Regions from separate parts of the Bacillus sp. BSL6 genome, predicted to be linked through region 4. Evidence: riboswitches for the same ligand, from Rfam matches in the RefSeq annotation. Region 4 holds a riboswitch; each other region holds the start of a gene.

Region 1 (8,055 bases), on a different contig from region 4:
ATCAACAGTTACAAACCTTAAAGATGGAAATCCAGGGAAGAGATATATAAAACAAGCGATTGAGAAAAAAATGGATATAGTAGCAATTTCAAAAGGTGCGCTAGTTACAAACTGGAGAGAAATAAATGAAGCTGCAAAAATCGCAAATGTACGAATTCGCTACAGTGGGGCAACTGCTGCGGCATTACCAACACTTGATATTGGTCAATTTAGTTTAGCTGGTTGCCATATTGAAAAAATAGAAGGAATATTAAACGGGACAACAAATTATATTCTTTCGAAAATGAATGAGGAAGATATTACATTTGAAGAAGCACTGAAAGAAGCGCAAAGTAAAGGAATTGCTGAAACGAACCCAATATTAGATGTAAGTGGTTCTGATAGTGCGTGTAAATTGTTACTTTTGACAAACAGTTTAATGGGAACAGAAAATACGCTTACCGATTTACATATAAAAGGAATCGAACATGTTACACAACAACAAATTCGAAATGCTAAAGAACATAATAAATATATTAAATTAATAGCTTCAGCATATAAGGATAAGGATGGTAAAGTGGTTCTTCATGTGGAACCACAAGAAATAAATAAAGATCATCCGCTAGCAAATGTAAATGGGACAGAAAAAGGGATTACGTTCTTTACAGATACGATGGGCCAAGTTACTACAATTGGTGGTGCATCAAATCCACGCGGAGCCGCAGCAGCAGCTTTAAAAGATATAATTAATTTATATCGTAAAGATTTGTCACGTATTAACGGGGAGTAAAGTTAATAATTGATTAAAGTTGTATTTTATAAAACCGTACCGCCCTTTATAAAAAATACCTATGCAGTGGACCTTTTGAGAATGAAATAAATATGCAAAAATAATTGCAGGGGGTAAGAATTTGTTTAAAGATTTTAAAGTTGTGAAAGATCGTCCCGTTTATATTCAATTAAAAGATTATTTAAAGAAGATGATTATGAAAGGGCATTTGCTTGGGAATCAAAAAATTCCCTCAACAAGGGAACTAAGTGAATTACTTAGTGTAAGCAGAAACACTGTACTCGCTGCTTATGCAGATTTAGAGCAAGAAGGGCTCATTTATGCAGTTAAAGGAAAAGGAAATTTTGTTGCGAAGGTTGATATATCGAACACTTCGTCTGTTGAAATAGATTGGAAAAATAAACTTAATACAGTTACCTTATTAGCTGATGAATTAGATTTAATGAAACATGGTGTTCGCTGGGAAAAAGGAATGATTGTTTTTAACAGCATCGCTCCGGATGAAAAGCTATTTGATGTGGAAAATTTCAAAAGAGCTTTTCTTACTCGTATGTCCATTGAAGGTGATGTCGTATTAAACTATGGATACGCAAAAGGTTATAGACCGTTAATGAATTATCTACTTCATTATATGGAAATGAAAGGTGTAGATATATCGAACAAAGATATTTTAATTACAAATGGATTTACAGAAGGATTAGACATTGTAATATCCTCGTTGTCAAAGAAATCAGGTCGAGTTATTTGTGAGAATCCAACTCACCATGCTGCGCTGAAGCTATTCCGCTTACACGGCCTTGAAGTTCATGGTATTGATATGAATGAAGATGGTATTGATACGAATCAAGTTGAAAAAAGCTTGCGTGAAAAAGAGTTTGATTTTGCGTATTTAATTCCTTCCTATCATAATCCAACCGGCATTGTGACGAGTTCAGAGAAAAGAACGGAATTGATGAGATTATTTTCAAAATATAAGATTCCTATTATAGAAGATGGATTTAATGAAGAGTTACGTTATTCAGGTTCACATTTAGCACCATTATTAACTTTTGCTGGTGCTGGTAATAATGTGATTTATATTAGTAGCTTTTCAAAGGTACTTTTCCCTGGCTTGCGTGTAGGCTGGATCATTGCAGATAAAGAACTAATTCATTATTTAGAAAGTGTGAAAAGAGCAAGAACGATTCACACATCTACTTTAGATCAAGCTGTTCTTTTTCAATATTTACATGAAGGATATTTTGAAAAATATTTAAAAAAGGCAAGGTCTGTTTATAAGAAAAAATATGAGTTAGCTGTTGGGGCGTGTAACGAGTACATTCCGTTTCAAAGAATGACCGGTGATGGTGGACTTCATTTATTTATAGAGTTAGAAGAAAAAATTCATGCCCGTACACTTTTGCAAAAGTGTTATGAGCAAGGGGTTACTTTTTCTCCTGGAGATGTGTTTTATTCTGATGGAGGAGGAGCGAACACGTTTCGATTAGGATTTTCACGTTTGAAAGAAGAAGAAATAGTTCGGGGAATCAAAATAATCGGTGATACAATAAAGTGAAACTTTAATCAGTGGGGGGGCATCCCCCACTGATTATTAGCCCTCACCAATCGGGCTTTTACGGGCAGTTGATCCCCCACCTAACTGCATTGCTTCCGCTGCATTTTGAGGTGGGGGTCTTACTGCCCGTTAATGCGGGATAAAAAACGAAATTAGGAGTTGAGGAAATGAGAATTGGCGTTATTATGGGAGGAGTATCCTCTGAAAAACAAGTATCCATTATGACTGGAAATGAAATGATTGCAAATTTAGATAAAAATAAATATGAAATTGTACCAATTACATTAAATGAAAAAATGGATTTAATCGAAAAAGCGAAAGACATTGATTTTGCATTGCTCGCATTACACGGAAAATACGGAGAAGATGGGACAGTTCAAGGAACGCTTGAAAGTTTAGGTATTCCTTATAGCGGGAGCAATATGTTATCTAGCGGTATATGTATGGACAAAAACATGTCAAAAAAGATTTTACGTTATGAAGGAATAGAAACACCAGATTGGATTGAACTTACAAAAATGGAGGATCTAAATCTTGATGAATTAGATAAGTTAGGATTTCCATTAGTGGTAAAACCAAACTCTGGTGGTTCGAGTGTTGGGGTAAAGATTGTCTATGATAAAGACGAACTAATTTCAATGCTGGAAACTGTGTTCGAATGGGATTCTGAAGTAGTAATAGAAAAGTATATTAAAGGTGATGAGATTACATGTTCCATTTTTGATGGAAAACAGTTACCTATCATTTCAATTCGACATGCGGCTGAGTTCTTTGATTACAATGCGAAATATGATGATGCAGGTACTATTGAAGAAGTTATCGAACTTCCAGCCGAACTTAAGGAACGTGTAAACAAAGCGTCGCTGGCTTGCTATAAAGCATTAAAATGTAGTGTTTATGCAAGGGTTGATATGATGGTGAAGGACGGTATTCCATATGTAATGGAGGTTAATACATTACCAGGGATGACACAAGCAAGTTTACTACCAAAAAGTGCAGATGCAGCGGGAATTCATTATAGTAAACTATTAGATATGATTATTGAAACTTCATTAAGAGTAAGAAAAGAAGAAGGATTTTAAGTAGCGGCATTATGAATACTTTTGACAGTAACAAGAAGTATGTTATGATAAATAAGATACGAAAATAAAATATTTATCCACTAGGGGGGCCTATTATAGGCTGAGATCAAATTGGAATTTGAGACTCTTAGTACCTGATCTGGTTAATGCCAGCGTAGGGAAGTGGGAAAGACATTGCTATTTCATGTATAAATACTGTCAATTTCACTTTCTTTACGCCTGTAAAGAAAGTTTTTTTATTATAAAGCGTTAATTGCTGTGGATAAATACTTATATGAAATGGATTATTGGAGGGAATCAAATGACTTTTTCACAATCATTACGTAAAGAAGTAGATTCAATTTGGGAAGCTAGTTTTCATCATCCTTTTGTAAAAAAACTCGGTGAAGGAACGTTAGATTTAGCTAATTTTCGCTATTACGTGCTTCAAGATTCATATTATTTGAGTCACTTCGCTAGAGTACAAACATTAGGAGCTGCAAAAGCGCTTGAATTAGAAACGACTGCTCGCATGGCACATCATGCTCAAAATACATATGAGGCGGAATTATCTTTACATGAGAACTTTGCGAAGAAACTAGGGATTACACAAGAAGAAAAAGATAATTTTATCCCTGCTCCAACTGCATATGCATATACTTCACATATGTATCGTGCTGCGTATGAAGGACATTTAGGCGATATTATTGCAGCAATTTTACCTTGCTATTGGCTGTATTATGAAATTGGTGAGCGTTTAAAAGAGTGTCAGCCAGAAGAGCCGATTTATAACGAATGGATTTCTGCTTATGGATCTGATTGGTTCCGAACATTAGTTGAAGAGCAAATTACACGATTAGATGCAATAGCTGAAAAGGTGACAGAGTCTGATCGTAAGCGTATGAAACAGCATTTTATTATAAGTAGTCAATATGAATATTCATTTTGGGAAATGGCTTATACTTTAGAAAAGTGGCCGGTAGATACAGAAGTAAAAGATGTAATAGGATAAAGAAAAGAGGTATTGCTATACGTATGTATGGGCAATACCTCTTTTTTAGGTTTTTGTAAAATTATTGTAAAAATCATAAATAAAACACATAATACATATTTAATATCTCTAATGTATGACATTACAGATATAAAGGAGTGCTTTATATTGTAATTACTTTTAACTTTTATAAAGGTTATTGGCGTTCTTGATGAAAAGGATTCACTTCAACAAGAATTGAGAGAAGTATAGCAGAAACAAAGTTACGCTTGGAGGCGGAAGTGCACTCAAACTCATGCAAGCTCAGTTTCAATATCGTGATGAGGATTACAATACATTATTTAATGAAGTTAAAGCGATTATGGAAAAGAATCCTGAACTAAAGAATGACCTTTATGTATGTCAATGTACGTGTTGTAGAAGAACAACCGCGAAAAAACGTGCACACCGGATAAGGATATTGGTATTATGTATAATCTTAGTCCCTCGTTTGTTACTTGCGGATTACTCTATTTTGGTTTTAGAGCAGAGGAAAGCAAGGAAGCTGATATACAAAGAAAAGAATGCAGGAAATAAAGCTCATTACAATTTGAAATTTATTGAAAAAGAGCAGCTAACAACAGCTAGCTGCTCGGCAGGTTCTTTGAGATAAAACAGAAGGGAATATTGACAAAATATAGAGGCTTATTCTGGTTGTTTGAACGTAGTTAAAGAAAGAATATCACATACTATTGATATTAATAAAAACTATCTGTGAATTTCTTTTCTTTATTTTATTCACAAATAGTTCCAGTAGCTATTCCGGTTGGAGCGATACCTACTGGGACATTAGTGATAACAGTATTCGTAGCAATATCAATAGCGGAAACAGTATTACTAGCTTGATTTGTAACATATGCAAGAGTGCCATCAGGTATGATGGTTACTTGATCAGGGGATAAACCAACAGAAATTGTATCAATCACAGCATTTGTCGCCACATCTATTACCGATACATTATTGCTCACTTTATTTACAACGTAAATAAGATTTCCACCCGGTGTAATATCTATACCAACAGGTTCTGTACCTACGTTAATTGTAGCAATAACTGCATTGGTAGCGGTGTTAATAACAGAAACAGTATTGCTGTTTTGATTGGTGACATACGCACGAGTGCCATCTAGTGTGAACACGATTATTCTAGGACGAATACCAACGGGGATGGTAGCGATAACCGTGTTTGTAGCAGTATTAATAACAGAAATTGTGTTGCTTAATTCGTTTGCAACATATGCAAGGGCTCCATTTGGAGAAACAGTGATTCCTTGCGGAGCGATACCAACAGGGATGGTATCAATAACCGTGTTAGTAGCGGCATTAATAACAGAAACGTCATTACTCGCGTGGTTTCCAACATAAACAGTTGTGTTATTTGGAGAAACAGCTACGCCAATTGGATCAGCTCCAACAGGAATGGTAGCAATAACAGTATTCGTAGCAGTATCAATAACAGAAACGGTATCAGAAAAAATATTAGTAACATAAGCACGAGCCCCATTGGGTGAAACTGTTACTTCAAGAGGTGCATTATCTACAGTAATTGTAGCGGCTACAGTATTTGTTCCGGTGTTAATCACTGATACTGTATCATCTGCAGGGTCATCGATGGCTCCTGCGTTTGTAACATATACAAGGAAATTACATGCAGGTCCAGTTGGACACTCACATTCCCCAGTAGGTCCTGGTGGTCCTTCGGGCCCTTGAATTCCTTGCACACCTTGAGGTCCAGTGGGTCCTTGAATTCCTTGCACACCCTGAGGTCCAGTGGCTCCTCCTGGTCCTTCAAGACCTTGAATTCCTTGTATACCCTGAGGTCCAGTGGGCCCTTCCGGTCCCTCCGGTCCTTGAATCCCTTGTATACCCTGAGGTCCAGTCGGTCCCGGTGGTCCTGGTATTCCCATTCCGGTTCCTGAACCAGTCGGTCCCGGTGGTCCTGGTGGTCCTTGAATTCCTTGTACGCCTTGAGGTCCTTGAGGTCCTGGTGGTCCTTCGGGCCCCTGAATTCCTTGAGAACCCTGAGCTCCTTGAGGCCCTTCTGGTCCTTCCGGTCCCTGGATTCCTTGCACACCTTGAGGTCCTTCCGGTCCTTCGGGCCCCTGAATTCCTTGAGAACCCTGAGCTCCTCTAGGTCCAGGAAATCCTCTAGGTCCACGAAATCCTCTAGGTCCAGTGGCTCCAGTCGGCCCCGGTGTCCCGATGTTACTTAATAGCGAACTATTCAAGATTCCTTGTAAAATTAAGTTGAATGTTTGCTGCAATAGTGGATCCGATATATTTGAACAACTAATAAGTGAAGATAAGTTTTGAAATAAAAATTGAAACAATGCTGAAATTTGAGTAAGAGATGCAGTAGGTAAGGAATTAATTAATTGGTTTATAGTTCGTATAACTAAATTTCTATTTGGAGTATTTGGTTGTACTGTAATTAATAAATCATTTAATGCCTGTAATGCAGATTGGAGTATTTGTATATTTGTCGGATTTGGTGTGGTAAAGAAGGAAAGGATACCTTGGTTTAATTGGTCAATTAAGAGTAATAATTCTTGTTGTTGAGAATTCGAGAAAAAAACAGGTGTACAGCAATTACTTTGATCACAAGGAGATATAGAAATAAAACAAGGTTGCTGAAATTTATCACACGAATTTTTGGGATTAGATTTTCGATTATATCTCATAAATACCTCCTTTTAAAAAATTAAATGTTAAGTAAGTTTTGATAAATTATTAGCAACTGAGTTTGTAGGTATATGTTTAATGTGAAATGTTATTTCCTTCAAAGTATATGCCAATAAAATTGAGGTGTTCATATGGGATATATAATCAATACCTAGTTATTAGTAGGTTAATGTAATCATAGGAAATGAAGGTTACCAAGTGAATAGGAAAGCGATTATATATGTGAAATTTAATAAAATAGTTATTTGAAAATAAATAATCGCAAAAACGTCAGGCAACCAATTAAGTTGCCTGCTACATTCTTGCATGGTAAATGATAGATTTCTCAACAAAAGAGAGAAATAAAGAAAAATGTTTTTAAATGAAATTCATAAAAGTTTGATAGGCACTACCGAGGAAAAATACCGTAGCTACCGCATGGGCATTCCATTTAGGCATATTTAATTTTAATATGGTGTTGTATAAGATTCCATATACGATACAAATGATTAATACAAATGCAATTAATTGAAGTGCTAACAAAAATAGTGGCTGTTCTAAAGCACTAAAGTCAAGTTGTTCCATTAATTTATCACACCAATTATTTAATATATTAATATAATTAAATTGAAAATAAAGGATTTATTTCTATAAAGTTCCGAATTTGTAGGGGGGGTTAGGGGCGGTAGTTGAATTTTTAATCAAAACGCTATTTTAATAGGAAACGAGGGAGTGAAATGGAGTAATTATTGATATTTGAAATAGATGAAACGAAAAATAAGCTGTATGAAGTATTGGGAGCTAACAACTACCATTACGAAATTAAGGATTATTATCTACACAACGATTGCATAGGTGAGTTTAAGTATTTCTATATTAGAACAACAGATGACACGATTATTGATATGCGTTTAAGTGAGTTTCTTGAAATGTTTGCAGTATACGAGGGATTCACTAAAGCGGCAGATCAAAAAGATATACA
Region 2 (8,055 bases), on a different contig from region 4:
AACTGATGGAAACATTAGGACGCAAAACTACAGGAGCTAAGGCCGAAAGGCTACGCTAGCCAGTTACCGGACGGATAGGGTTGGTCTTGACCAATGCTTTTTCATTGGTCTTTTTTTATTTGCAAACAAATGAGAAACCTTATCAGTTGTTGATAAGGTTTCTATTTTAATAGCTTTCCTTTATATTAAGTTAATTAAGAAAGGTGATGTTGATGAAAAAATATTGGCACAAGCTATCATTTCTTCAAAAGAATGTATTGTTAACTGTGTTAGTTATTTTGACGCTTGTTGGTACTATGGGAGCGTTAAGTTTTAACATGTTTCAAAATAGCATGATGTCTATATTTGAAAGGCATTCTTTTGAAACAGGAGATACGGTATTACATAAATTAGACGAAGAAATAGTGAGAGATGTTACAAAAGACCCAGTGGCACAAAGAGAAAAGAGAGAGAAGTTAACAGAGAAATTAGATGAAGCAACGGAAGAATTGAATAGTGTTGGACAAACGTATATTGTTGGAGCAAAAAAAAATGAAAAAGGTGAGTTACTAATCGTCGACTTGTCTACAGAGTTAGCAAATGTTGTTGAAGTAAGGCCGGGAGAATATTATAAACAACCAGATCTTTGGATGGAAGCATACGATAAGGTAATGAGCACGAAAAAAGCAAACATGACAGTAGTATATGAAGATCTATTAGGAACATGGGTAACGATATTAGAGCCAATTAAAGATGGAGAAGGAAATATTGTGGCGATTGTTGCAGCCGATGTAGATGCTTCTATTGTTCCTATTACAAAGGAAAAATTCATTATACAAGGTTTAATGTTTATTTGTATTTCTGTTTTAATTGCAACTGTTATTCAATTCTTAATTGTACGTAATGCACTTGCTCCATTGCGAGATTTACGTGAAGGATTGCGCAGAGTTGGTGAAGGTGATTTAAATATTAAATTAGAGGAAAGATCAGATGATATTGGTATTATTAATTCTTATTTTAATAATACCATCGAGAAGTTTAAAGGAATTATAGATAAAGTGAAGCAGACAGCAGAACAGGTTTCCTCATCTTCACAAGAATTGTCAGTGAGTACAAAAGAGAATAGTATGGCAGTTCAAGAAATCGTAAGTTCTATGGTTGAGTTAAGAGCTGGCGCTCAATTACAAGAAACTTCAGTACCACAGTATTTAGGTATTGTATATGAAATGGAAGATAAGATGGAAGAGATAAAGAATGCTGCAAAACAAATGGTGAAAGCGTCTGAAGGTATAGAGCATCATTCAGTTAAAGGAAACGGTGTTACTAAACAGGCAATTAATCAAATGAATATAATACAAAATGCAGTACAAGATTTATCTTCTATCATTTATTCTTTGGAAGTAAGATCAAAAGAAATTAGTGATATTGTAACTGTAATTACAAGTATTTCAAATCAAACGAATTCGCTAGCTTTACATGCTACTATTGAAGCTTCACGTGCTGAGGAAACTGAAGAGGGATTTGCTGTTGTTGCTGATGAAGTGCGTAAATTAGCAGAGCAGACGGAAGCATCAGCAAAAGATATAGCAAAATTAATAGGGGAAACACAAGCAGGAACGGAAGAAGCTGTTGTTTCAATGCAAAAAACCTCAAAAGAAGTAGAGTCTGGAATGAAACTTGTTGAAAGTAGTGGTGCTTTCTTTGAAAAAATTTCGAAATCAGCACAAACTGTTACTAATCAAGTTGGAGTTGTTTCTAGCAATTCAAATAATATATTGCAAAATAGCCAAAACATTGTTCGTGTTGTAAATGAACTATCACTTATTACAAATAAGTATGCGAATAGTAGTAGTAATGTTGAAGAAATCATGAAAGAACAGGAAATGTCTGTACAGGATATTGCTGAATTAGCCAGTTCTTTAAGCTGGCTCTCACAGGAGTTACAAGAGTTAATTGGGGAGTTCAAAAGTTAAATGAAATGATTATACATGCTTTTGTTTGTTCAATAAAATAAATCATGCTACAATGAAAACGAATTAAGGACCGGGGAGCCAATTGGCTGAGAGGATGTAAGCAAACATCGACCCTCAACCTGATCTGGATAATGCCAGCGTAGGGAGTTACTTAAAGTGATGTAGCATATGTTATTCTATAATAACTTGCATACAAGGCTTTCCTACGTAGTAGGAAAGCCTTTTCTTGTTTTAAAATTTAATTTCATAAGGGGGATTTTATTATGTCACAACAAGTTACAATGTCATTTTCAGTAGTACCACAAGCAAAAACAAAAGATGTATATTCTGTTGTTGATAAGGCAATTGAAGTTGTGCAACAATCGGGAGTTCGTTATGAAGTAGGGGCAATGGAAACAACGCTGGAAGGAGAATTAGATGTACTTCTTGATGTCGTTAAACGTGCGCAACAAGCTTGTGTGGATGCTGGAGCTGAAGAAGTGATTACTTCTATTAAAATCCACTATCGTCCAAGCACTGGTGTAACGATAGATGAAAAAGTTTGGAAGTACCGTGATGAATATGCAAAACCAGAAGCAATCTAAAATAATTACAACAATTTGGCTTATCCTTCTCATTGCGATATGGGAAGGATCTGTTTCATTATTTAAAATTGAACCGTGGATTTTACCGAAGCCTTCTGCCATTGTTCAAGAATTAATTGGAATGAAAGATTTACTATTACCGAATACGATGCAAACACTGCAAGAGGTTATAATTGGACTGTTCTTTGCGATTTTAATTGGGACAAGCATTGCAATTCTTATGGACGTTATCCCTTTATTTCGTATTTTAATAAACCCGTTGCTTGTTATTTCGCAAACGATTCCAATTGTGGTACTTGCACCGTTATTTATTATTTGGTTTGGATATGGAATGCTACCGAAAGTAATGGTAGTCATACTCGTTTGTTTCTTTCCAATTGCGCTTAGCATTTTAGAAGGTTTTCAAACGGTAGATAAAAATATGTTGAAGTTGTTGCAAACGATGAAGGCAACAAAATGGCAAATTTACCAGAAAGTAAAGTTTCCAGCAGTGCTTCCATACTTTTTCTCCGGCTTAAAAATTGCAGTTACATATAGTGTAATGGGAGCGATTATTGGAGAATGGCTTGGTGCCAGTGAAGGATTAGGAGTTATGCTTACAAGGGCTACGAAATCCTTTTTAACAGCCCGAGTATTTGGTGTTGCAGCAATTATTGTAATGGTGACATTATGTCTGTATTTTATCGTGGAGTTTATGGCAAGAATAACAGCACCATGGATATATAGAAAGGACGGCAGAAAATGAAAAAAGGTTTAAAAGTTATGTTGGCTGCCTTAGTAGCAGTAGGTGTAGCTGGATGTAATACGGCAAAGAAAGAAGAAAGTGCAACTAAAGATCAAAAAGTAAAAGTCGTATTAGATTGGTTTCCGAATACGAATCATACTGGCTTATATGTAGCACAAGCGAAAGATTATTATAAAAAGCAAGGCTTAGATGTAGAAATCATTCAGCCTGGTGATAATGTGACGGCGGAGCAAATGATAGCTTCAGGAAAAGCTGACTTCGCAATAAGCGCACAAGAAAATGTAACGTTGGCTCGTGTGGAAGGTATTCCTGTTGTATCTGTAGGGGCGATTATTCAGCATAACACTTCAGCTTTTGCATCGCTTAAGAAAGATAATATGACGTCACCGAAAGATTTTGAAGGGAAACGTTACGGTGGCTGGGGAGGACCAGCGGAAGAAGCGACATTAAAGACTATTATGGATAAGCACCAAGCTGATTTTAATAAAGTTGAAAAAATCATTTTAGGACAAACAGATTTCTTTAAATCAATTGGTCGTGATGCAGATTTTGAATGGATTTATTATGGATGGGATGGAATTGAAGCGAAGCGCCAAGGAAAAGAGTTAAATACGATTATGGTGAAAGACTTAGATCCAGCGCTTGATTTCTATAGTCCTGTTATGATTACGAGTGAAAAACATACGAAGCAAGATAAAGACTTTGTGAAAAAGTTTATGAGTGCAACGACAGAGGGTTATAATTTTGCAATTAAAGAACCGAAAGAAGCTGCCGATATTTTAATTAAAGCTGTTCCAGATGTAAATAAAGATTTAGTACAAGAAAGTCAAAAATGGCTAAGTACGAAGTATCAAGATGATGCAAAAGCGTGGGGAGTACAGAAGGAAGAAGTTTGGACGAATTACATGAATTTCTTATATGATAACAAAGTTATTAAGAAGAAAATTGATGTGAAAGATGCCTTTACAAATGAGTTCCTTCCAAGTGAAAAATGAGTGGATTACAAATAAAAGATATTGTGAAATCTTTCGATGGCAAGAATGTATTAGCAAATATTAGTGCTTCTATAAGAGAGGGAGAGTTCGTTTCCTTTGTAGGACCGAGTGGTTGTGGGAAAAGCACACTATTAAATATGATCGCAAATATTGAAAATCCAACAAGTGGAAGTGTAACGTATAACGATAAGCAAATGCAAGAGCAAGATGTTGTAAGTTATATGCCGCAACAGGACTTATTACTACCGTGGCGATCGGCTTTACAAAATATCGTTCTTCCGTTAGAAATTGAAGGGAAGCCGAAAAAACAAAGGCTGACAGAAGGAATGGAAGCATTAAAGCAGTTTGAATTAGATGAATATGCAGACCATTATCCAGATGAATTGTCTGGAGGGATGCGTCAAAGAATTAGTTTTCTGCGCACATATTTATGTGAAAAGCCAATTATGCTACTTGATGAGCCTTTTGGTAAATTAGATGCTTTTACAAAAATGGAAGTACATAGCTGGCTTTTAAACTCTTGGCATCAAGAGAAGCAAACAATCGTTATGGTTACACACGACTTAGATGAGGCAATCTTGCTTTCGGATCGCGTATTTATTTTATCTCAAAGACCAGCATCAATAGTTGGTGAGGTACAAGTGAAATTACCTAGGCCGAGAACGATGGATATGTTAACATCACTTGAGTTAAAGAAGGATAAGGAAGAAATTTTGAGAGTATTAGCTCCTTATATGAAAAAATAGAAAAAGCCTTTTAACAGTTTTTTGTATAATTACTGTTAAGAGGCTTTTTTTTTATAGGGGGAGAAGGAACAAAAGGAAAAGTAGAGAATAGAATATAACAGAGTAGTTTATACTCTTAATATAACAAATGTTAAAGGAGTGAAAGGATAAAATGACTTTATCAACTGTTCTTCAAATGGTTTTAGCTTGATATGGGAGAAGTCTGCCCATTTTTATCGATTAAGCTAAATTGAAGACAGCAGGTAAAGAACCTTAATCCTTTCTTACGATAATATGTAATGGGTAAGGTGTATTCACCTTACCCATTTTTTATATGCACAATTAAATAAGGCTTTATACTGTTGCTCTCTCTATTTAGCTTATGAATCATAAGCAAAGGAGAGAAAATAATGAGTATATTAACGGTAGAAAATGTAAGTCATTCGTATGGTGAGAAAACCATTTTATATAATGCATGTTTTCGAATATTGAAGGGTGAGCATGTTGGGTTAGTAGGGGGAAATGGAATCGGAAAATCAACATTGTTAAAGATTTTAACAGGAGAACTTATACATGATGATGGGAACATTGAATGGTTTCCGCATGTGAAGGTAGGTTTCTTGCAGCAGCATATGGATTTACAAGAAGGGATGACAATTGAGGGATACTTGCAAAGTGCATTTGCTGATTTGTATGCGATTGAATACGAAATGTTAAAAATTGCTGAACAAATGAATGGAGCAGGAGAAGTAGAAAAACTGTTAGTAAAGTATGGAGAATTACAAACTATATTGGAAAGCTCTAATTTTTATCACATTCATACAGAAGTTGAAGAAGTAGCAATCGGTTTAGGTTTATTTGAAATAGGTTTGAAAAAGGATGTATCGAAGTTAAGTGGGGGACAGCGAACAAAGTTATTACTTGGGAAGCTTCTTTTAGAAAAAGCTGATGTTTTATTACTAGATGAGCCAACAAATTATTTAGATACAGCTCATATAGAATGGTTGCAATCATATTTGAGACTATATGAAAAAGCTTATGTAATCATTTCGCATGACGAATTATTTTTGAACAGTATTACAAATGTTATTTTTCATCTAGAAGGAGGAAAAGTGAAGCGATACGTAGGAAACTATGAAAAGTTTGTACAAAGTTACCAAGTGCAAAAGAAACAATTACAATCGGCGTATGCGAAACAACAAAAAGAAATCTCTCAGTTAGAAATATTTATTCAAAAAAATAAAATTCGAAAAGCGAAACAGGCTAAAAGTCGAGAGAAAGTATTAGAGAAAATGCAAAGGATTGAAAAGATTCATTCTGTAACTCGATCCCGTTTTGATTTCAATGTTTATGAGGAGCCGGTGAGTCGTATATTGCAAGCTGAGAAACTAAGGATAGGTTATAGTGATCCTTTATGTCCAGAGTTGAATTTACAAGTGAAAAAAGGAGAAAAGATAGCGATTATTGGTCATAATGGAATTGGAAAAACGACGATGTTAAAAACATTATTAGGTCAAATTAAGCCGCTAAGCGGTTCAATTTCTGTTGGAGAACGAGTAAATCCTGCGTATTTTGCCCAGGAAGAGTTTGCTTCAGAAACAACACCCTTAGAGAAAGTTTGGGCAGAGCGACCAGATATGACAAAGAAAGAAGTGCGCCAAGCATTAGCAAAGTGTGGATTGCAAGAAGAACATGTATTAAAACCTATTCGTTTATTAAGCGGAGGAGAACAAACGAAAGTACGTTTATGTGAACTTATCGTAAAGAAAAGTAATGTTTTAATTTTAGATGAACCAACTAATCATTTGGATATAGAAACAAAGAAGGCGTTGCAGGAAGCGCTACAACGATATAAAGGAACCGTTTTACTTGTATCACATGAACCTTCTTTTTATGAAGCATGGATAACAAAAGTGTGGAATATAGAAGAATGGAACGCTGAACAATATGAATAAAGAAAAGGCATTAGCTTGTATAAGCTAATGCCTTTTCTTTGTGATTAACATGATTTTCGAGAACTCTTACATGAGAATTGTATGAAGAAGCACTCTTATGGTGCGCTTATAAGCGTGCTTTTTCTTTTGTTATGTTTATATTTATAATAATACTAGATGCCTTTCCCTAATAGGCGACTATCTTTATATATATATGTAGATAGTTTGAAATGGAATGAAAATAATTCCTATATGTAAAGGATAATGTGATTAGTATAGGAAGACAATAGAGCTTAAAGGAAATTCATGTAAAATTCAGATGAACTTCACACGAACTTCATATTGAAAACTAAATATAATTATAATAGGTTATTATAATGTTTCTTTGTGATTTTTCATAAAATTAAAAGTTTGAATTTAGGAGAGAGGAATCAAACCTAAATTCAAACTTTAGTGAAATAATTATTGGAAGTTACGTTTAGTTTTCGCTAATGGATGGATTTACAAGTTCAGCAGGAGTGCCTGTTCCTGCTCCTCCGATTGTAATCGATCCACCAGGAGGAATTTCACCATTCCATCCTGCATTCGTAATTACGTAATGATTATTTATTTTACTACTAATTTTAGAATCCCAAACTTGTGTTAAATTGCCGTTATAATCAAATTCTAATTTCCAGTTTTTAATAGAGGTCGTTCCACTATTTTTAATTACAATCGAGAAGTTGTAACCACTTCCCCAATTTGAAGTGACTGAAAAGGTAGCATTGCTATTTCCACCAGGAGGTGTTGTGTTAGCATCATCTGTTTTTACAATAATAGAAGTAGGCTGTGATTTATTTCCAGCAGCATCTTTTGCTAGTATTGAAAATGTGTATTCTGTATTAGGTTTTAAGTTTTTAATTGCAATGCTATTTGTTGTTGTACTCCACTTCTCTTCTCCAGCAGTAATTTCATATTCCGTAACTCCTACGTTATCAGTAGATGCCGTCCAGTTTAATTGAACTGAGTTTGAATTTTTATTTGTTACAGCAATATTTTTTACGTTTGTTGGTGGCTCAATATCTTTTTGAGTAATAGGTCCACCTAGTAATTCTTTTACTAACGTATCAAGTAATTTTGG
Region 3 (8,055 bases), on a different contig from region 4:
TCCAATTATAATATTGACCATTATCACAATACATCTCCTTCTAGAATCCGAGTAGGGATCCAACTTGGTATATAATGAGCGTTAATACATAAGCAACTACGAGTGGATACACGACTGAGAAAATCGTCCATTTCGCTGATCCTGTTTCACGTTTAATAACAGCTACCGTCGCTAAACACGGAACATATAATAAAATAAAGAACATAAATGCATAAGCTGACAATGCTGTATAATGTGCTCCCATTACATTTCCAAGCACATCTTCTTTCACCGCATAAATAATGGCCATTGTAGAAACGACAACTTCCTTCGCTAAAAATCCTGTTAAAAGGGAAGCTGCAGCTTGCCACGTTCCAAAGCCAAGTGGTGCAAATAGTGGTGCGATAAATCCACCAATCATTGCTAAGTAACTGTCTCCCATATCAACACCAAATCCTGATGGACCTGCATAGTTTAATAACCAAATGACAACCGAACCACCGAAGATAAATGTACCTGCTTTACGAACAAATCCTTTTCCTTTCTCCCACGTACTTAACCATAACGTTTTCGCTTGTGGTACGCGGTAAGGAGGTAGCTCAATAACGAAAATAGATTTTTCCGCTTTTAAAATGGTAAGAGACATAATTTTTGTAACGAGTAACGCTAGAGCAATACCTGCAACATATAAAGAAAATACAACAGTTGCCTGACTTTTTGGGAAGAATACTCCCGCAAACAGTGCATATACAGGTAAACGTGCTGAACAAGACATAAATGGTGTTACAAGAACTGTAAGTAAACGTTCTTTTTCTTGTTCAATCGTTCTCGCTGCCATAATACCTGGAACATTACAGCCAAAACCGATAATCATCGGAATGAACGCTTTTCCGTTTAAACCGAAGAACTCCATAATTCTATCCATAACAACTGCAATTCGCGCCATATACCCTGAATCTTCTAATAATGAAATAAAAAAGAATAGTGCAAAGATTTGTGGAACGAATACTAATACAGCACCAACACCGGCAATAATACCTTCTGTAACGAGTGCTTGAATAAAATCAGAAGCTCCGATACTTGTAAGTCCAGCTGTCACCCAATCCGTAAGCTGTCCAGCAAAAAACTCATCTAACATATCTGACAGCGGTGTCCCAATCCACGTAAACGTAACCTGAAAAATAAAAAACATAACTGCTAAAAAGATTGGAAGTCCTAAAATTTTATGTGTAATTAATCTATCAATTTTTTCTGAAAAAGGAATTTTTCCTTCTTTCTCATGCTTCATAACATTTGTTTTTAACTTTTCAATATACGCTTCACGAGTTTTATAAATATGCTCTTCCAACGTACAATCAAGTTTTTCTTCTAAGCGAGATCGAATGGCTTTGAGTTCCTTATAGATTGGTAATACCTTCATTTCTTTTTCTACTACTTCGTTATTGCTTAAAAATTGAAGCGCTAACCATCTCGGATGCTCGTAATTCACTGTCTCTAAAAGAGCAATTACTTCTCCAATTCCTTCATCCATTTGTACACCATATGAAATAAGGAATGGCTTTTTCTCGTTTTTGTCATTTTCTTTAAGAGTCGCAAGTAGTTCTTCACAACCTTTGCCACTTCTTGCAACGACAGGAACGACTGTTACACCTAATAGTTCTGATAATCGTTTTACATCAATTACAATTCCTCTTTGCTTCGCCACATCAATCATATTTAAACCAATTGAAACGGGCTTACCAAATTCAAGTAATTGCAACGTTAAATGCATATTTCGTTCAAATTGCGAAGAATCCACAATATTTAACATATGCTGAAATTCTTCTGTTAGTAGAAAGTTTGTTACAACACCTTCATCACGTGAAACTGGATTCAAATCATACACACCCGGTAAATCAATCAATGTTCCTTGCTTATCTTTTAATTTACCAACCTTCTTTTCTACTGTTACACCGCTCCAGTTTCCTATATATTCATAAGAACCAGTAAGTGCATTAAATAATGATGTTTTCCCTGTATTCGGATTCCCTAGCAAAGCTACCTTATTCACGCTAATTCCACCTTTATCATTTTCGCGTCACAATGACGAATGCTAATTAACTGTCCACGACACTCCAATGTACAAGGACCTTTGAACATCGCTTTTTGCTTCATACGAAGTTCGCTTCCTTCCGAAAGACCAAAAGCAGCCAGTCTTCTCTTTAATAATTGATCTAACGACTGAACGCTTTTTACTAACACTTTCTCACCGATTTTAATATCTACTAAGCTCATAACCTTCCCCCTCAGAAGAGAATGATAATTATTTTCAGACAAATTATAGCACACTCTATTTCTCTTGTACTATACCCTTTTGCTTCATATTTATTAACATTTCGCTACAATTCTATTTCAATCATTGTCATACTGTATTCGTTTGCCATTCTCATCCATTTCGCTTACAATAAACAGTAGCAAATAAAGAATTTCGTTATCACAGGGGGAGCTATGCCGCTGAGAGGGAACACTTCGTTCCGACCCTTCGAACCTGTTAGTTAATTCTAACGCAGGGATTGTGCAAACGTCCGAAATACATACCTCTTTTATTTACGTATTTCGTATCCTCCTATGATATCTATTCTTTTTTGTACAACTTGGATTTAGGGGGAGACAACATGCGTAACACCAATTTACAAGCGATGATCGAATCTGCTATTCTTGCAGCCTTCGCTATGATCATCGATATTTTACCATTATCACTTAAACTTCCAACAGGCGGTTCCATTTCATTTGCTATGATTCCTATTTTTATTATTGCTTACCGCTGGGGCTTTAAATCAGCTTTCTTAGGTGGTTTAGTTTGGGGACTATTACAAATTGTCGTGGGAGATGCTTACATTTTAACACCTGTTCAAGCATTCATTGAGTACTTCATTGCCTTTGCTTTTATTGGATTTGCTGGCTTATTCTATCGTCCAATTCAAAAAGCACTTTTAACGTCTAATGAAAATAACTTAGAACAATCAAATTTAGGTAGCCGTAAAGACAAACCTTCTTCAAAACAAAACGAAGGTAAGAAAGTTCTTGGTTATATTATCCTTGCTACATTTATCGGTAGCTTTGCTCGCTATTTCTGTCACTTTATTGCTGGTATCATTTTCTGGGGACAATATGCACCGAAAGGTCAATCAGCTGTGCTATATTCATTAATCGTAAATGGTAGTACAATGATTGGTTCCTATATTCTATGTACCGTTTTACTTATATTTTTATTTCTTACTTCACCACGCTTATTCAAGAGCATCAATGCTTATCAAATAAATGCAAACAAAAAGGGCGCTTAATGAGCGCTCTTTTTTTCATATCGTAATATCAATTAAAAATACAATAAATACGCAAAAGAAAATAAATACCATTATACTTAGCCAATTGCTATGCACGGTTCATCGACTCCTTACATAACCTCATTTTCTAAACAAATTATACTGATTAAAAATAAAGATTAGGTAAAGATAATATGAAAATAAATAAAAAAAAGCGTAGATCATATTGTCTACGCTTCTTTCGATAAATAGAAATAAAATAACACACCATCTTCTGTATTTTCTGCCCCATATTCAGCATCATGTAGTTCTAAAATATTCTTTGAAATGGCAAGTCCAAGACCTGTTCCTCCTTGCGAACGCTGGCGAGCTGCATCTACGCGATAAAAACGATCCCAAATTTTATCTAATTGCTCTTCTTCAATATGAGTACCTTTATTTTCAATACATACTTTTATACGATCCTTCTCATCTATTGTAGAAATAATAATATCTTCTTTATTTGGTGTATAACGTATCGCATTCGTAATGAAGTTCACGATGACTTGTTCAATCCGGCCTTGATTTGCGACTACTTCAAATGGGCCTATATGTTTATGAACACGAAGTCCTTTTTTCTCTATTTCTACAGAAAGGTTTTCACATATATCTTCCATTACTGTATCAATATAAAATGAATCCTTTTTCATTTTATATGTGCCTGACTCAAATTTAGCTAACTCCAGCATATCCAAAATTAAAGTATCCATTTTGTCTACTTCCCGTTCCATCGCTTGAAAATAGTACTCTTTTTTATGCTCAGCTACTCCATCTTTTAAAATAGAAATACAGCTTTTCATAATACTCAGTGGTGTTTTTAGTTCATGCGAAACACCAGAAATGAATTCTTTCCGCGTCTTTTCTAACTTTCTTTCCTTTTCAATATCTTGTTCTAGCTGTCCAATATGGGAATGGAGTTTATTGGATAATACATTAATATTTTTCGATAAATCACCAATTTCATCTTTTGAAGTAATCGGTATTTGTTCTGTGAAATCTAAATGCGCTATTTTCTTCGTCGTATCATTTATTTTTAATAACGGCTTTGCGATTTGCTTAGAGTAATAGAACGAAGCTAGAAAAATAAGAACAACTACAAATGCAATGATGTAAATGTAGTAATCTTGCACCATTTGTACAGCTTCATCTACAGGCTGTAAAGAAGCCATTGCATATATATATGTGACGGATCCGTCTTTTTCTTTTATTGGTTTGATTAATAATTTATATTTAATATCATTTTTTTCATAGTCCATTGTTTGTGTTGCATATTGTATGGGCTTGCTCTCTTTCAATAATAAATCCGTTTGAAATTCTTTTATGTTATCTAAAAAGATGCTATTTTTATAAATTGGATTTATAGGACCTGTTACATCCGGAAGCTGAACTTTCGTAACACGCCCTCTTATGTGAATATCTGGTTCTTGGGCAGCTTGCTCCTGAACTGCCGGCTTCTTTTCCTTACCAAATTGTTCCTCAGCTGCTTTCTTTTTCTCCTGATCTAATTTACTCATTTTCTCATTAAATGCTTTTTCTAACTGTTTATTAAATCCATTCAAATTTTGCTTACCTAGCGAAAAAGAGAATGGAATAAAACTTTCTTCTTTTTTCACTCCTGAAAAATAAATTTCTTGGCCTAAAAACGGAGTTGATGACTTATTATCAATCTCTTCTATATTGATGAGATTGTATAAAGGAATTTTGAATATTTGTTGTCCAAAACTCTTCTGTTGCTTACGATCTATCGTTACCTCAAAATAAAAATCATCCGCATGCTTTAAATTCCCGTTCTGATCTAATGTCGTAATCCACGTATTATTTTCTCTTAAAAAGTCTTGCTCCAGTCGCTTAATTTCTTCTGTATTTCCTGCATAGTTTAAATAATTTTTCTCAAAGGAATTTAAATTCACTTTAATATCTTCCACTTTTCGATTCGCATAATATTGTTTAAAAAATATCGTTTGTCCAATAAATATTGTCGCTAAAATTAACATACATAATGCTGTTGTGAGAGTAAATAATTTTAGTACAATCCCTTTTCTCATACATTCCCCTCAAATTTATAACCCGTTCGTACTACAGTTGTAATGTACTTTGCTTTCTCTCCTAATTTATTTCTTAAATTACGAATATGGCTGTTAACCGTTCGGTCGTCACCAGCAAATTCATATCCCCAAATTCTTGATATAAGTTGCTCTCTTGTTAAAACAATCCCTTGATTTCTCATAAAATACGCTAATATTTCAAATTCTGTATGTGTTAAATTAATGTCTGTTCTATCTACCGTAACAGTACGCGATGGAAAGTGGACGTGGATGCCATGAATTGATAATGTATCATCTTCATTCTCTAAAAGTTTCTTTGTTACTTTTCTACTTTCTAACAACCGTTTCGCTCTTGCTAATAAAATTGGCGGACTATACGGCTTCGTCACATAGTCATCTGCTCCAAGTTCAAATCCAAGTAACGTATCGTCTTCATCAACACGTGCCGTTAGCATAATAATAGGAACCTCGGATGTTTTACGGATTCTTCGGCAAACGGACCATCCATCAAGTTCCGGCAACATAATATCTAAAATAACTAAATCAACCTCTTCTTCCTCAAATACAACTAAAGCTTCTTTCCCGTCCCTTGCTTCAAACACTACATATTGCTCACTTAAAAAATAATCTTTTAATATTTCGCGTAATATGTCTTCATCTTCAACAATTAAAATATTTTTTGACATAACTTATGTATCCCCCTCCCACTTTGAGAAACTACAATTTCACTTTGAATAACTAGCAGTTAACTTCGCCTCGATAATATATCTATCCGGTGCATCCCCTATATAATTAAATGGATAGCAAGTCGTCAGTGTTAATATCTGTTCTTCTTTTTTTATAATAACAGTACGATCATCCGCATGGGTAATCCACTTCTTTTGAATTTCATATGTGTACGTTTTATTATCATACTCTAAAACAAGAGTATCTTTTTCTTTTAACTCTCCTAAATCTGTAAAGACCGTATCCCGGTGCCCACTTAGTACAGTATGGCCCCCTCCAGATGGCGTTGTCGTTACATCACTAACGAACATTCCAACTCCTTTTTTCAGCGTTGCATCATCCGCTCCCCAATATACAGAAAACTTCTTCTTTATTTTCGGTATATGTAACATCGCTACCTTTTCTCCTTCTTTATGCTCTGTTTGAGAAGAAGGGACTTGAGAAGTTACGGGAGTTTCATGTGAAAGTTGATTATGTTGTATATTGGTAAGGCTCTTTATTTCTTCCTTCGTTAGTTGCCCGGCAGAGCTTTTTCCTTTATACCATTCCACAGCATAATATGATCCCATAAATAGTCCTATAGCCATCAATATGATACCGATATAATTGAGTAACTTCATTCTTCATCCCTCCATGCCAAAAATGGTAGGAATAACCTACCATTTTTAATATATGAAATTATCCCATTCTTTATAGGGCAATATTGTAATTACGCCTTAACTTTATTGCGACGTTTCAAACCAAATAATGTACCGATTGCTACAAGACATGCACTTAATCCCATCATTACTACATTATTTGATGCAGTGTTTGGTAACTTTTCACCTTGTACAGCTGGCTTTGCTACTTCTTTTTTAGTTGCAGCATTTTTTTGTTGTACTTGTGCAGCTTCCTTTTTCCCTTCCTCACTCTTTTGCTGAGCCTTTATTGCTTCTTCTTTTTTTGCCATATCATTTTTCAGCTGTTCTTGTGCTATTCTCTTTTTCTCTTCTTCATTTTTTTGCTGTTCCTTAATCGCTGCTTCTTTTTTCGCCTTATCTTGTTGCAGTTGCGTTGCTTCTTCCTTCGTTACTGTTCCAGTATCCGCACTTGCTACTGAAGAATATCCCACTGTTAAAAGTGCTATTGCACAGATCGGTAATAGTTTCTTTTTCATTTTATTTCTCTCCTTTTATACGTTTTACATCACTTCGCATCGGATGTATCACTAGAATAAACAAGAGATATAAATATGAGATGCAGATGAAATATATTTCATTTAAAGATTTCATTGTAAAAAAATAAAAAAACATCGCAATATATACGATGTTTTTTCGGGTGTGTGTCTCAATTATTTACATGTTACTTTCGCGTGATTTAGAAGTAGAACGGGCCGGAGCGATAACTAATTGTCTCGGCTCAGTTTTCTTTAAGTGATTTTTGACGTTACACTTACGACGTTGAACAACCCACGCTTTAATAGGGTTTGTCAAAATAACCTTTTGCTCTTCGTTAGGGGTCTCTTCTTCAAACCTACAACTCTCGCTCCACTTACTCCATTTCATTGTAAATTTAGAAGAAGAATGATCGTCTTCTCGATCAAACAAGTGCAAAAAATCCATTTCGCCAGCTAGCATTACGGTGTTGCTAGTTGCTAAAAAAGAAAAGGTCGTCCAACGTTTCTCCATGCCCTCCTACTCCTTTTTCACATATAGAGTGCCTAAAACTTAATTTACCTAAAATATGCTTGCCTTTTACCTTACACCCATAGTTTATCCAAAACACTACTATGCAACTATCGATTTCCCTTACAACTACCTTACATTTTTGTAAGAAACAAAAAAAACCTTCACTATGCCTATGTGAAGGTCTCTTATTTCTTATCTATATGGTCTTTCATATCATCAAGTCCAGCTTCTTGCAGCTGTGACATCATACCATGGGAAATTGCGCCTAATACTAAAGTCATTCCAATTAGTGAAATA
Region 4 (8,055 bases):
AATGTAATGACAAAAAACATTGTTTCAGTTTCTCCAGATGATCCTATTGAAAAGGCTACAGAGTTAATGGCACAGTATCAAATTAGACGATTGCCAGTAGTTGAGAGTGGTCAACTCGTTGGGATGTTAGCACTAGGAGATTTAGCTATAAAAGAATCGGCAGATGATCAAGCGGGATTTGCTTTAAGTGAAATATCAGAGCATACGGAATGAAGTGAGACTTTAATTAGTGTAATACGTTACGTATAAAAATCAGATACATTATTCTAGTATATAGGGTTAAGCTAATATGTTAGCATGATGTATCTGAGCCATTATATAATAAGTATACAGTTAGTAATTTCGACAGTTTATTTAAATTTGTCATTCCTAATTATAAATAAGAGAAAAAATGATATACTGATAGATATAAGTATTATGATTGATTTCGAATATAACAATATTTATTGTTAATGATGTGATAATGGATTAATATTTCCTATGTAGATAAAAGGGAAGGGGAATTATATGAAGGCTGTACAGCGCGATCCAAATTGGAATTTGGTTACAGATACATATATAGAACCAAATAATTTCGCTGAATTATTTTCTTTGCTTGTACCTTGTCATCCAAAAGGTGAAGGGAAAGAACGAACTATATTAGTGTGGAAAGAAAAAGAATTTTATAAAGAAGAAAATTTAGCGGCATTTATCGTATATGGAATGAATAAAGCAAAGAATTTACCGCAATTTCATAAAGACGAAATTCCAACTTTAGTACGTATTCTTCGCTTATGCCAAGAAATTGGTTGGTATGAAGAAGCGAATACTTTTATGGTAACTCAAGGGCTAGCTGAGTTTGTTCATACTTCATTGGAATATGAAACGTGGGACCTTTTGACGCAGGCGGTTGCTTTAAACTATTTAATAATTAAATATCGTATTGGTGAATTAACTGATGGAGATGTAGAAATTTGGGATAGAGTGAAATTTAATGAGAAATGTATAACAGACTGTAAACATTTATTATCCCATAAAGAAGTATTAGAATTTACATTTTTTTATATGTGTAAGAGAGCTAAGTCACTATCAAAAGAGCAATTAAATAGTGATATGATGAGTTTAGCGATGTATTGTAATACTTTTGTTTATGACTTATATACATATGATTTATTACGAAAGTATCGTAAGTGTACAGACTTTCTATCATATTATGGACCTAGTCAAGCGGTGTTAGCTTGCCAAAGGGCTGTACTTTCTCAAATTTCAGATCGATTAGACCCACTCAAGACTACTCATGTAGATGATTATTTATATGTAATGAAAGATATGATGGAGCATATGACGATAGGGATAATGGATCGATATGATCATTTTATTGGAAAGTTATTATCATATGTGCCATTTTTTGAAATGATCCAAGTTCCACAACATGCATATTATTGTGAAGAATTATTGTATATTTGTAAGGGCATTAAATATAAAGAAGAAATATTACGCAATTATATATTTATACAATTACATGACTGTTTACCATCTTTCTTTAAACTGTTTCTTAAAAATAAGCGTTATGCAACGATTCATGATATTCTGTTCTATTGGTGTGATGATGAACAAAGAATGAGCTTAGAGAAAAAATATAATCTTAGCTTTATTTATGAAAAATATGCTTGTGGATAAAGGGCACTTTCTATATAAATTAAAAAGGATCTCAATTGTGAGATCCTTTTTTTATTAGTAAAGCAAGGAGAATGTAATTAAGACGAGAAATAACATTCCATAAAGGAGAAATTGTGCCGTATAGCTTCCTTGTATACCAAAAAAAGTATTTGTTTTTTTGTATAAATTCAATATATATTTTATCGGATTATCTTTGAAAGATTGGTACACAGTGTCTCCTCTTTCTAAGCTTCTTGTTCGTGTTTTTTGTTATTAGGGACATGAATGTATCTAGCTATGAATAATAAAACAGCCATAAAAAATACGGGAAATACGGTAGATAAATAAAAACCATTACTAATAATATTTGTTATTAAAGCACTTAATAGAAAGATGGCATTATAAATATGGGCAATTTTTTGTTTTAGTTGAACTTGAAAAGCTTCCATCATAATTTCTAAAGCAACAAAAGCAATGATAATAGATAAAAATACAGTATTTGTATTATAAATTACTAAGCAACAGATTAAGCCTAAAAAGGCTAAGTATTCAATTAAGAGAGGTATATTGATATTGCGTGGCATACAATTTACCTAACTAAATATGGCAGTGGGTTTACTGCATTTGTTTTTTCAAAATTCCATTCTCCATTGTGTAATTCAAAATGAAGATGTTGCCCGTATGAATGACCTGTGTTTCCCATATGACCTACTAATTGTCCAGCTTGTACTTGATCACCAGCTTGTACAGTGCGATCTTTCATGTGAGCATAGACTGTTGTATATAATTTCCCGTTTATTTGATGGGCGATGAACACAACATTGCCATAGCTAGCTGAATAATATGATTTCACGACTTTACCTGCCGCAGCAGCCTGGATAGAGACATTACCCTGAGCTGCGATATCTATACCATAATGCATTTGTTCCCAGCGCATATCAAATGTTGAGCTAATTTTTCCTTGAGTAGGGAATTTGAAAACGGCTGGAATGGAAGTAGGTTGAGCTGTTTGAGCTTGTGATTGCGTTTGATTTTGCACTACATAATGCTTTGCCACATATCCGTATCCTGTGCCAAAACGAATTTTATACCAAGTTCCTACAGTTTCCACTACTTGTAATTGTGTACCATTTTGTAATGAACCAAGTAGTGTGCTACTTGTACTAGCATTGCTACGCACATTAAGTTTAGGTGTTGCAACTGTGTATTTCGTATTATTTTGAACTGTGATGCCTTTTACTAAAGGCTGTGAACCATTAGATACGAATGCCTTTTGTACGTAACCTGTTTTGCCATTATGTAAAATTTTATACCATTCACCTTGTTCTTCTTGAATAGTAACGAATTTCCCATTTGGTAATACATCTAAAATTGAAGATTCTAAATTAGGTTCAGAACGAACGTTTAATGCATTGGCATTGACGATATATTGATTATTAGATTGAAGTTTGTTTTTTAGTAGAATAGAATCTTTTTGTACGTAACCTACTTTATTATTAACAGATACTTTATACCAGCCATTAGTTGTTTCAAGTATATTCACTTTCGTATTAAAGCGAATTGTATCAATTGATGAGCTATTTGCGTTATCTTTTGTATGTAAGGCTACTTGATCGACTTTGACATATCCAGTTTTCACATTAGATAATTGTTCAGCGTTGGCTGTTTGTACATTTGTTTCTCCCATAGAAGGAAGTAAAGAAGCAATTGCGACAGTAGTTGCTGTTAAAGCAGTAGCTTTCATATTCATATAATAGAGACCTCCTCTAGTTGTATAGTTGTAATTTTATTATAGTATAAAGATATAATATAGTGGGTGTATTCACATAAATGTAATATGAAATCAATATAAAAATAAATTTTTTGAGGATAATAATTTCTAAGATAGAATATAAGTGTTATATGGTTTTGTTATTTTGTTGACAATTGAGAAAATTAAAACAGTTGATGATGTCTTATTACGGTGTTATACTGACAGTGATAATTTTATAGTTTGCTAGGAGAGCTGGTGTTGCCAGCTGAGAGTAAGACCTTAAGTCTTTGATCCTTTTTATTACCTGATCTAGATTATGCTAGCGTAGGGAAGCAATTCGGACACTAATAATGAGTCCCCGTTTCTTTGCGTATAGAAACGGGGCTTTTTTATTTGAAAATTTCATATTGAAACCACTAGGGGTGCTTGTTGTGCTGAGAGAGGAATAATCCTTAACCCTTACAGACCTGATCTAGATAATACTAGCGAAGGGAAGTGGAGCAACGAATAAATTATAATTTTATTTGCTGTAACCACTTCTTATTTAGAAGTGGTTTTTTATTTAGATATATAAATTGAAAGGGGATAGAGAAATGAAATTTTGCGATAGATTATTAGAAACTGTACAACCAGTTTGGGAGATGAGTCATAATCATCCATTTGTTGTAGGTATGGGGGATGGTACGTTAGAAAAAGATAAGTTTCAGTATTATATTATTCAAGATTATTTATACTTGTTAGATTATGCAAAGTTATATGCGATCGGTGTTGTAAAGGCAACAAATCCACAAATTATGGGGAAATTTGCTGAACAAATTGATGGGATATTAAATGGAGAAATGACAATTCATAAACAGTATGCAAAAAGACTTGGAATTTCTATAGAGGAGATAGAGTCTGCAAAGCCATCTGCTAAAAATTTAGCTTATACAAATTACATGATGTCTGTATCTCAAAATGGCACACTTGCGGAATTAATAGCAGCACTTCTTCCGTGTATGTGGAGCTACTGGGAGATTGGAAAGCGTTTAAATGATATTCCTGGAGCAAGAGATCATGAGTTCTTTGGTGAGTGGATTCAAGGCTATAGCTCTGAAGAATATGGCAACCTTTGTGTTTGGTTAATCGATTTATTAAATGAAATGGCAGTTGGAAAGTCTGAAAAAGAGCTAGATCGATTAGAGGAGATTTTCCTATATTCCAGTCGATTTGAATATTTATTCTGGGATATGTCCTACCGTAAGGAGATGTGGGGATTTGAGGAGCAAGAACATACTACAGTTTCATAATGTTTCTTTTCATTATGATGAGAAGCCAATCATTAATGAATTAAATGCTTCTATACAAGATAAAGAGTTTGTAAGCATTATCGGACCGAGTGGATGCGGGAAAAGTACTTTATTTCGCCTTATTACAGGTTTAGAAGAAGCGAGTACGGGACAGATAGAACTAACAGAAACAAAGAGCCATCCTGTAGGGTATATGCCCCAAAAAGATATGCTCCTGCCATGGAGAACGATTATTGAGAATGCGGCCCTGCCGCTAGAGTGCCAAGGTGTACAGAAGAAAGAAGCACAAATAAAGGCAAAGGAACTGTTACACAAATTTGGCTTACAAGGGTATGAGACAAAATATCCGAAAGATTTATCTGGTGGTATGAGGCAACGCGTATCTTTCATTCGAACTTTATTAACAGGCGGAGAGATATTACTTTTAGATGAACCGTTTAGCGCGTTGGATGCTTTAACGAAGGCATCTTTGCAGGAATGGTTGTTTGAACAATGGAAAGAGTGGGAAAAAACAATTTTATTTATCACTCATGATGTGGAAGAAGCATTGTTTCTTTCTAATCGAATTTTAGTTGTAGAAAATCAACCGATAACTACTTTAACCGAGAGGATTGTACCGCTTGATTGTAATCGGACAAGAAAAGATTTATATAAACCAGAAGTATTAGCACTGAAAGATGAGCTTCTTAGTATGTTGCAAAGGCAGGTACTCGCATGATGAACCGGTTGAAGGAGCTATTACCTGCTCTTACACTTTCTAGTATTTTACTTGCTCTTTGGGAAGTAGGCGCAAGAATTGTAGATGAAATGTACATTTTACCGTCACCGTCTGCAATTGTAATGAAGATATGGAAACTAAAAGACATATTATTTACGGTTCATTTGCCAGCAACATTATATGTCGTTTTAATAGGGGTGGCTATTTCTATCGTACTTGGGGTAGGGCTAGCGATGTTAATGAATGCGAGTAATTGGATGGAGAGAGCATTTTATCCATTATTAGTTGCCTCACAAACGATTCCTATTACAGCGCTTGCTCCGCTTTTCGTTTTATGGTTTGGATATACGATTTGGAGTAAGGTCGTTGTTACGGTTTTAATTACGTTTTTCCCAATTACGGTTAATACGTATGATGGACTGCGCAGTACGAAAAAAGAATGGGAAGAGCTTTTAGTTACGTATGGGGCAACGAAAAAAGATGTTTTTCTTAAATTAAAATTGCCGTCTGCTCTTCCTTATTTTTTCTCAGCTTTAAAAATTGCAGTACCGCTTAGTGTAATTGGGGCGGCAATTGGTGAATGGCTCGGTGCACAAGCGGGGCTAGGATATTTCAGTAAGAGAATGATGACGCAATTAGACGGGGCAGGTGTATTTGCACCCATTGTATTGTTATCATTATTAGCTATTTTCTTCGTCGTACTTATTTCGGTATTAGAAAAGAAATTCATTAGTTGGAGGAAGCATTCATGAAATTTTTAAAACGCATCTTTGTGCTTACATTATTAGTTGCAATGATTGCTGGATGTTCGAGTAATTCAGCATCAGATAAGAATAAAAAAGAAAAAGAAATAACGGTCATGCTTGATTGGTACCCAAATGCGGTACATAGCTTTATTTATGCGGCAATTGAAAAAGGTTACTTTAAAGAAGAAGGAGTAAAGGTGAATATTAAATTCCCTTCCAATCCGACTGACCCATTAACGTTAGCAGCTGCAGGAAAAGTAACGGTTGGCTTATATTATCAGCCAGATGTTGTCATGGCAAAAGCAAATGAACAAATTCCAGTGAAATCAATTGGAGCTGTCGTACGTTCACCATTAAATCATGTTGTATCGCTGAAGTCTGCAGGCATTCAATCGCCAAAAGATTTAGAGGGTAAAACAGTTGGATATTCTGGAACACCTTTAAGTGAGATGTATTTAAAAACGATGGTAAAAGAAGCTGGTGGTAATCCAGATACAGTGAAAGTAGTCGATGTTGGTTTTGATTTAGTACCAGCATTAATTACGAAAAAAGTGGATGCGGTAACAGGGGCATACATTAACCATGAAGTACCTGTTATGCGTCATGAAGGTCATGAACCAGCATACTTTAATCCAGCAGATTACGGTGTACCGAATTATCATGAACTCGTATTTGTAACAGGTGATAAAACATTGAAAAAAGATAAAGAAGCTTTGCAAGCTTTCTTACGTGGTACGAAAAAAGGTTATGATTTCATGAAGAAAAATCCAGATGAAGCATTAAATATTTTATTAAATCATCAGGAAAAAGAAAACTTCCCACTTGTACCAGAAGTTGAAAAAGAAAGTATGAAAATTTTATTAGAGAAAATGGAAACAAAGGATGAACCATTTTTATCAGATTCAAAAGAGTCATGGGAGAAACAAAATAAATGGTTGAAAGATAAAGGAATGACGAAAGAAATCGTTCCGGCCAATGAGTTATTCGAAAACATTTTAAAGTAGGCGAATGAATATGAAAAATGAGCTTCATGTAATCTCAAATGGTCACATGTCATTCGAAGAGTTAGTGAATGTAGCGATGCAAATTGAAAGTGAAATTGATTATTTGCATATTCGTGAGCGTGAGAAAAGTACGAAGGAATTGTATGAAGGTGTGGAAAGTCTTTTGAAGAAAGGCTTTCCAGCATCAAAAATAGTGATAAATGATCGAATTGATATTGCTATTTTATTAAACATTCCGCGTGTACAGCTAGGATATCGAAGCGCAGATGTAAGGTCAGTGAAAGAAAAGTTTTCTTATTTGCATGTCGGTTATTCTGTGCATTCTTTAGAAGAGGCGATCGATGCATTTAAGAATGGCGCGGATTCACTCGTCTATGGTCATGTATTTCCGACAGATTGTAAAAAAGGTGTGCCAGCGAGAGGGCTTGAAGAAATTTCAGACATTGCAAAGTGTTTATCCATACCGATTACAGCAATTGGAGGAATCACTCCGGAAAACACTGGAGATGTTCTTACTAACGGCGTCAGTGGTATTGCTGTTATGTCTGGGATTATAAGTAGTAGTAACCCGTATAGCAAAGCGAAATCTTATAAGGAATCAATAAGAAAGTGGGCGGAAAAACATGTGTAAGAAGTATGATGTAGCGATAATTGGCGGTGGTGTAATTGGTAGTTCAGTTGCACATTTTCTAGCAGAAAGAGAGCATAAAGTAGCGATTGTAGAGAAGCAACAGATTGCATCTGAAGCCTCGAAAGCAGCCGCTGGTTTACTTGGGGTGCAGGCAGAATGGGATGAGTATGACCCGCTATTTGAACTTGCTAGAGAAAGCCGTGCTATATTTCCACAACTTGCAGAAGTTTTACGTGAAAAAACAGGAATTGATATTGGGTATGAAGAGAAAGGCAT

Evidence for each region. A riboswitch is a leader RNA that binds a small molecule or an ion and turns the genes downstream of it on or off. The one in region 4 is predicted to bind thiamine pyrophosphate.
Region 1: another riboswitch for thiamine pyrophosphate. It lies ahead of tenA (thiaminase II); the one in region 4 lies ahead of tenA (thiaminase II).
Region 2: another riboswitch for thiamine pyrophosphate. It lies ahead of RCJ96_RS21430 (MTH1187 family thiamine-binding protein); the one in region 4 lies ahead of tenA (thiaminase II).
Region 3: another riboswitch for thiamine pyrophosphate. It lies ahead of thiT (energy-coupled thiamine transporter ThiT); the one in region 4 lies ahead of tenA (thiaminase II).

The regions. Positions count from the first base shown of each region.
Region 1 is NZ_JAVGCW010000004.1:76,975-85,029, forward strand. It holds gene RCJ96_RS14450 (homoserine dehydrogenase) at 1-769, shown strand, start outside; gene pdxR (MocR-like pyridoxine biosynthesis transcription factor PdxR) at 891-2,324, shown strand; gene ddlB (D-alanine--D-alanine ligase) at 2,492-3,406, shown strand; TPP riboswitch at 3,479-3,584, shown strand; gene tenA (thiaminase II) at 3,708-4,397, shown strand; gene RCJ96_RS14470 (YVTN family beta-propeller repeat protein) at 5,150-7,093, opposite strand; gene RCJ96_RS14475 (hypothetical protein) at 7,452-7,658, opposite strand; partial or broken gene RCJ96_RS14480 (hypothetical protein) at 7,823-8,055, shown strand, end outside.
Region 2 is NZ_JAVGCW010000007.1:90,874-98,928, reverse strand. It holds cyclic di-GMP riboswitch class I at 1-71, shown strand, start outside; gene RCJ96_RS21435 (methyl-accepting chemotaxis protein) at 213-1,952, shown strand; TPP riboswitch at 2,014-2,115, shown strand; gene RCJ96_RS21430 (MTH1187 family thiamine-binding protein) at 2,216-2,536, shown strand; gene RCJ96_RS21425 (ABC transporter permease) at 2,508-3,281, shown strand; gene RCJ96_RS21420 (ABC transporter substrate-binding protein) at 3,278-4,276, shown strand; gene RCJ96_RS21415 (ABC transporter ATP-binding protein) at 4,273-5,022, shown strand; gene RCJ96_RS21410 (ABC-F family ATP-binding cassette domain-containing protein) at 5,412-6,956, shown strand; gene RCJ96_RS21405 (glycosyl hydrolase family 18 protein) at 7,414-8,055, opposite strand, start outside.
Region 3 is NZ_JAVGCW010000001.1:60,849-68,903, reverse strand. It holds gene RCJ96_RS00430 (FeoB-associated Cys-rich membrane protein) at 1-24, opposite strand, end outside; gene feoB (ferrous iron transport protein B) at 41-2,029, opposite strand; gene RCJ96_RS00420 (FeoA family protein) at 2,026-2,253, opposite strand; TPP riboswitch at 2,448-2,549, shown strand; gene thiT (energy-coupled thiamine transporter ThiT) at 2,634-3,302, shown strand; gene RCJ96_RS00410 (sensor histidine kinase) at 3,512-5,365, opposite strand; gene RCJ96_RS00405 (response regulator transcription factor) at 5,362-6,051, opposite strand; gene RCJ96_RS00400 (class D sortase) at 6,091-6,711, opposite strand; gene RCJ96_RS00395 (LPXTG cell wall anchor domain-containing protein) at 6,801-7,247, opposite strand; gene RCJ96_RS00390 (hypothetical protein) at 7,426-7,758, opposite strand; gene RCJ96_RS00385 (hypothetical protein) at 7,944-8,055, opposite strand, start outside.
Region 4 is NZ_JAVGCW010000002.1:918,363-926,417, reverse strand. It holds gene RCJ96_RS11010 (CBS domain-containing protein) at 1-213, shown strand, start outside; gene RCJ96_RS11005 (DUF3965 domain-containing protein) at 508-1,659, shown strand; gene RCJ96_RS11000 (hypothetical protein) at 1,884-2,222, opposite strand; gene RCJ96_RS10995 (SH3 domain-containing protein) at 2,228-3,388, opposite strand; TPP riboswitch at 3,627-3,739, shown strand; TPP riboswitch at 3,800-3,902, shown strand; gene tenA (thiaminase II) at 3,985-4,680, shown strand; gene RCJ96_RS10985 (ABC transporter ATP-binding protein) at 4,649-5,398, shown strand; gene RCJ96_RS10980 (ABC transporter permease) at 5,398-6,150, shown strand; gene RCJ96_RS10975 (ABC transporter substrate-binding protein) at 6,147-7,148, shown strand; gene tenI (thiazole tautomerase TenI) at 7,159-7,779, shown strand; gene thiO (glycine oxidase ThiO) at 7,772-8,055, shown strand, end outside.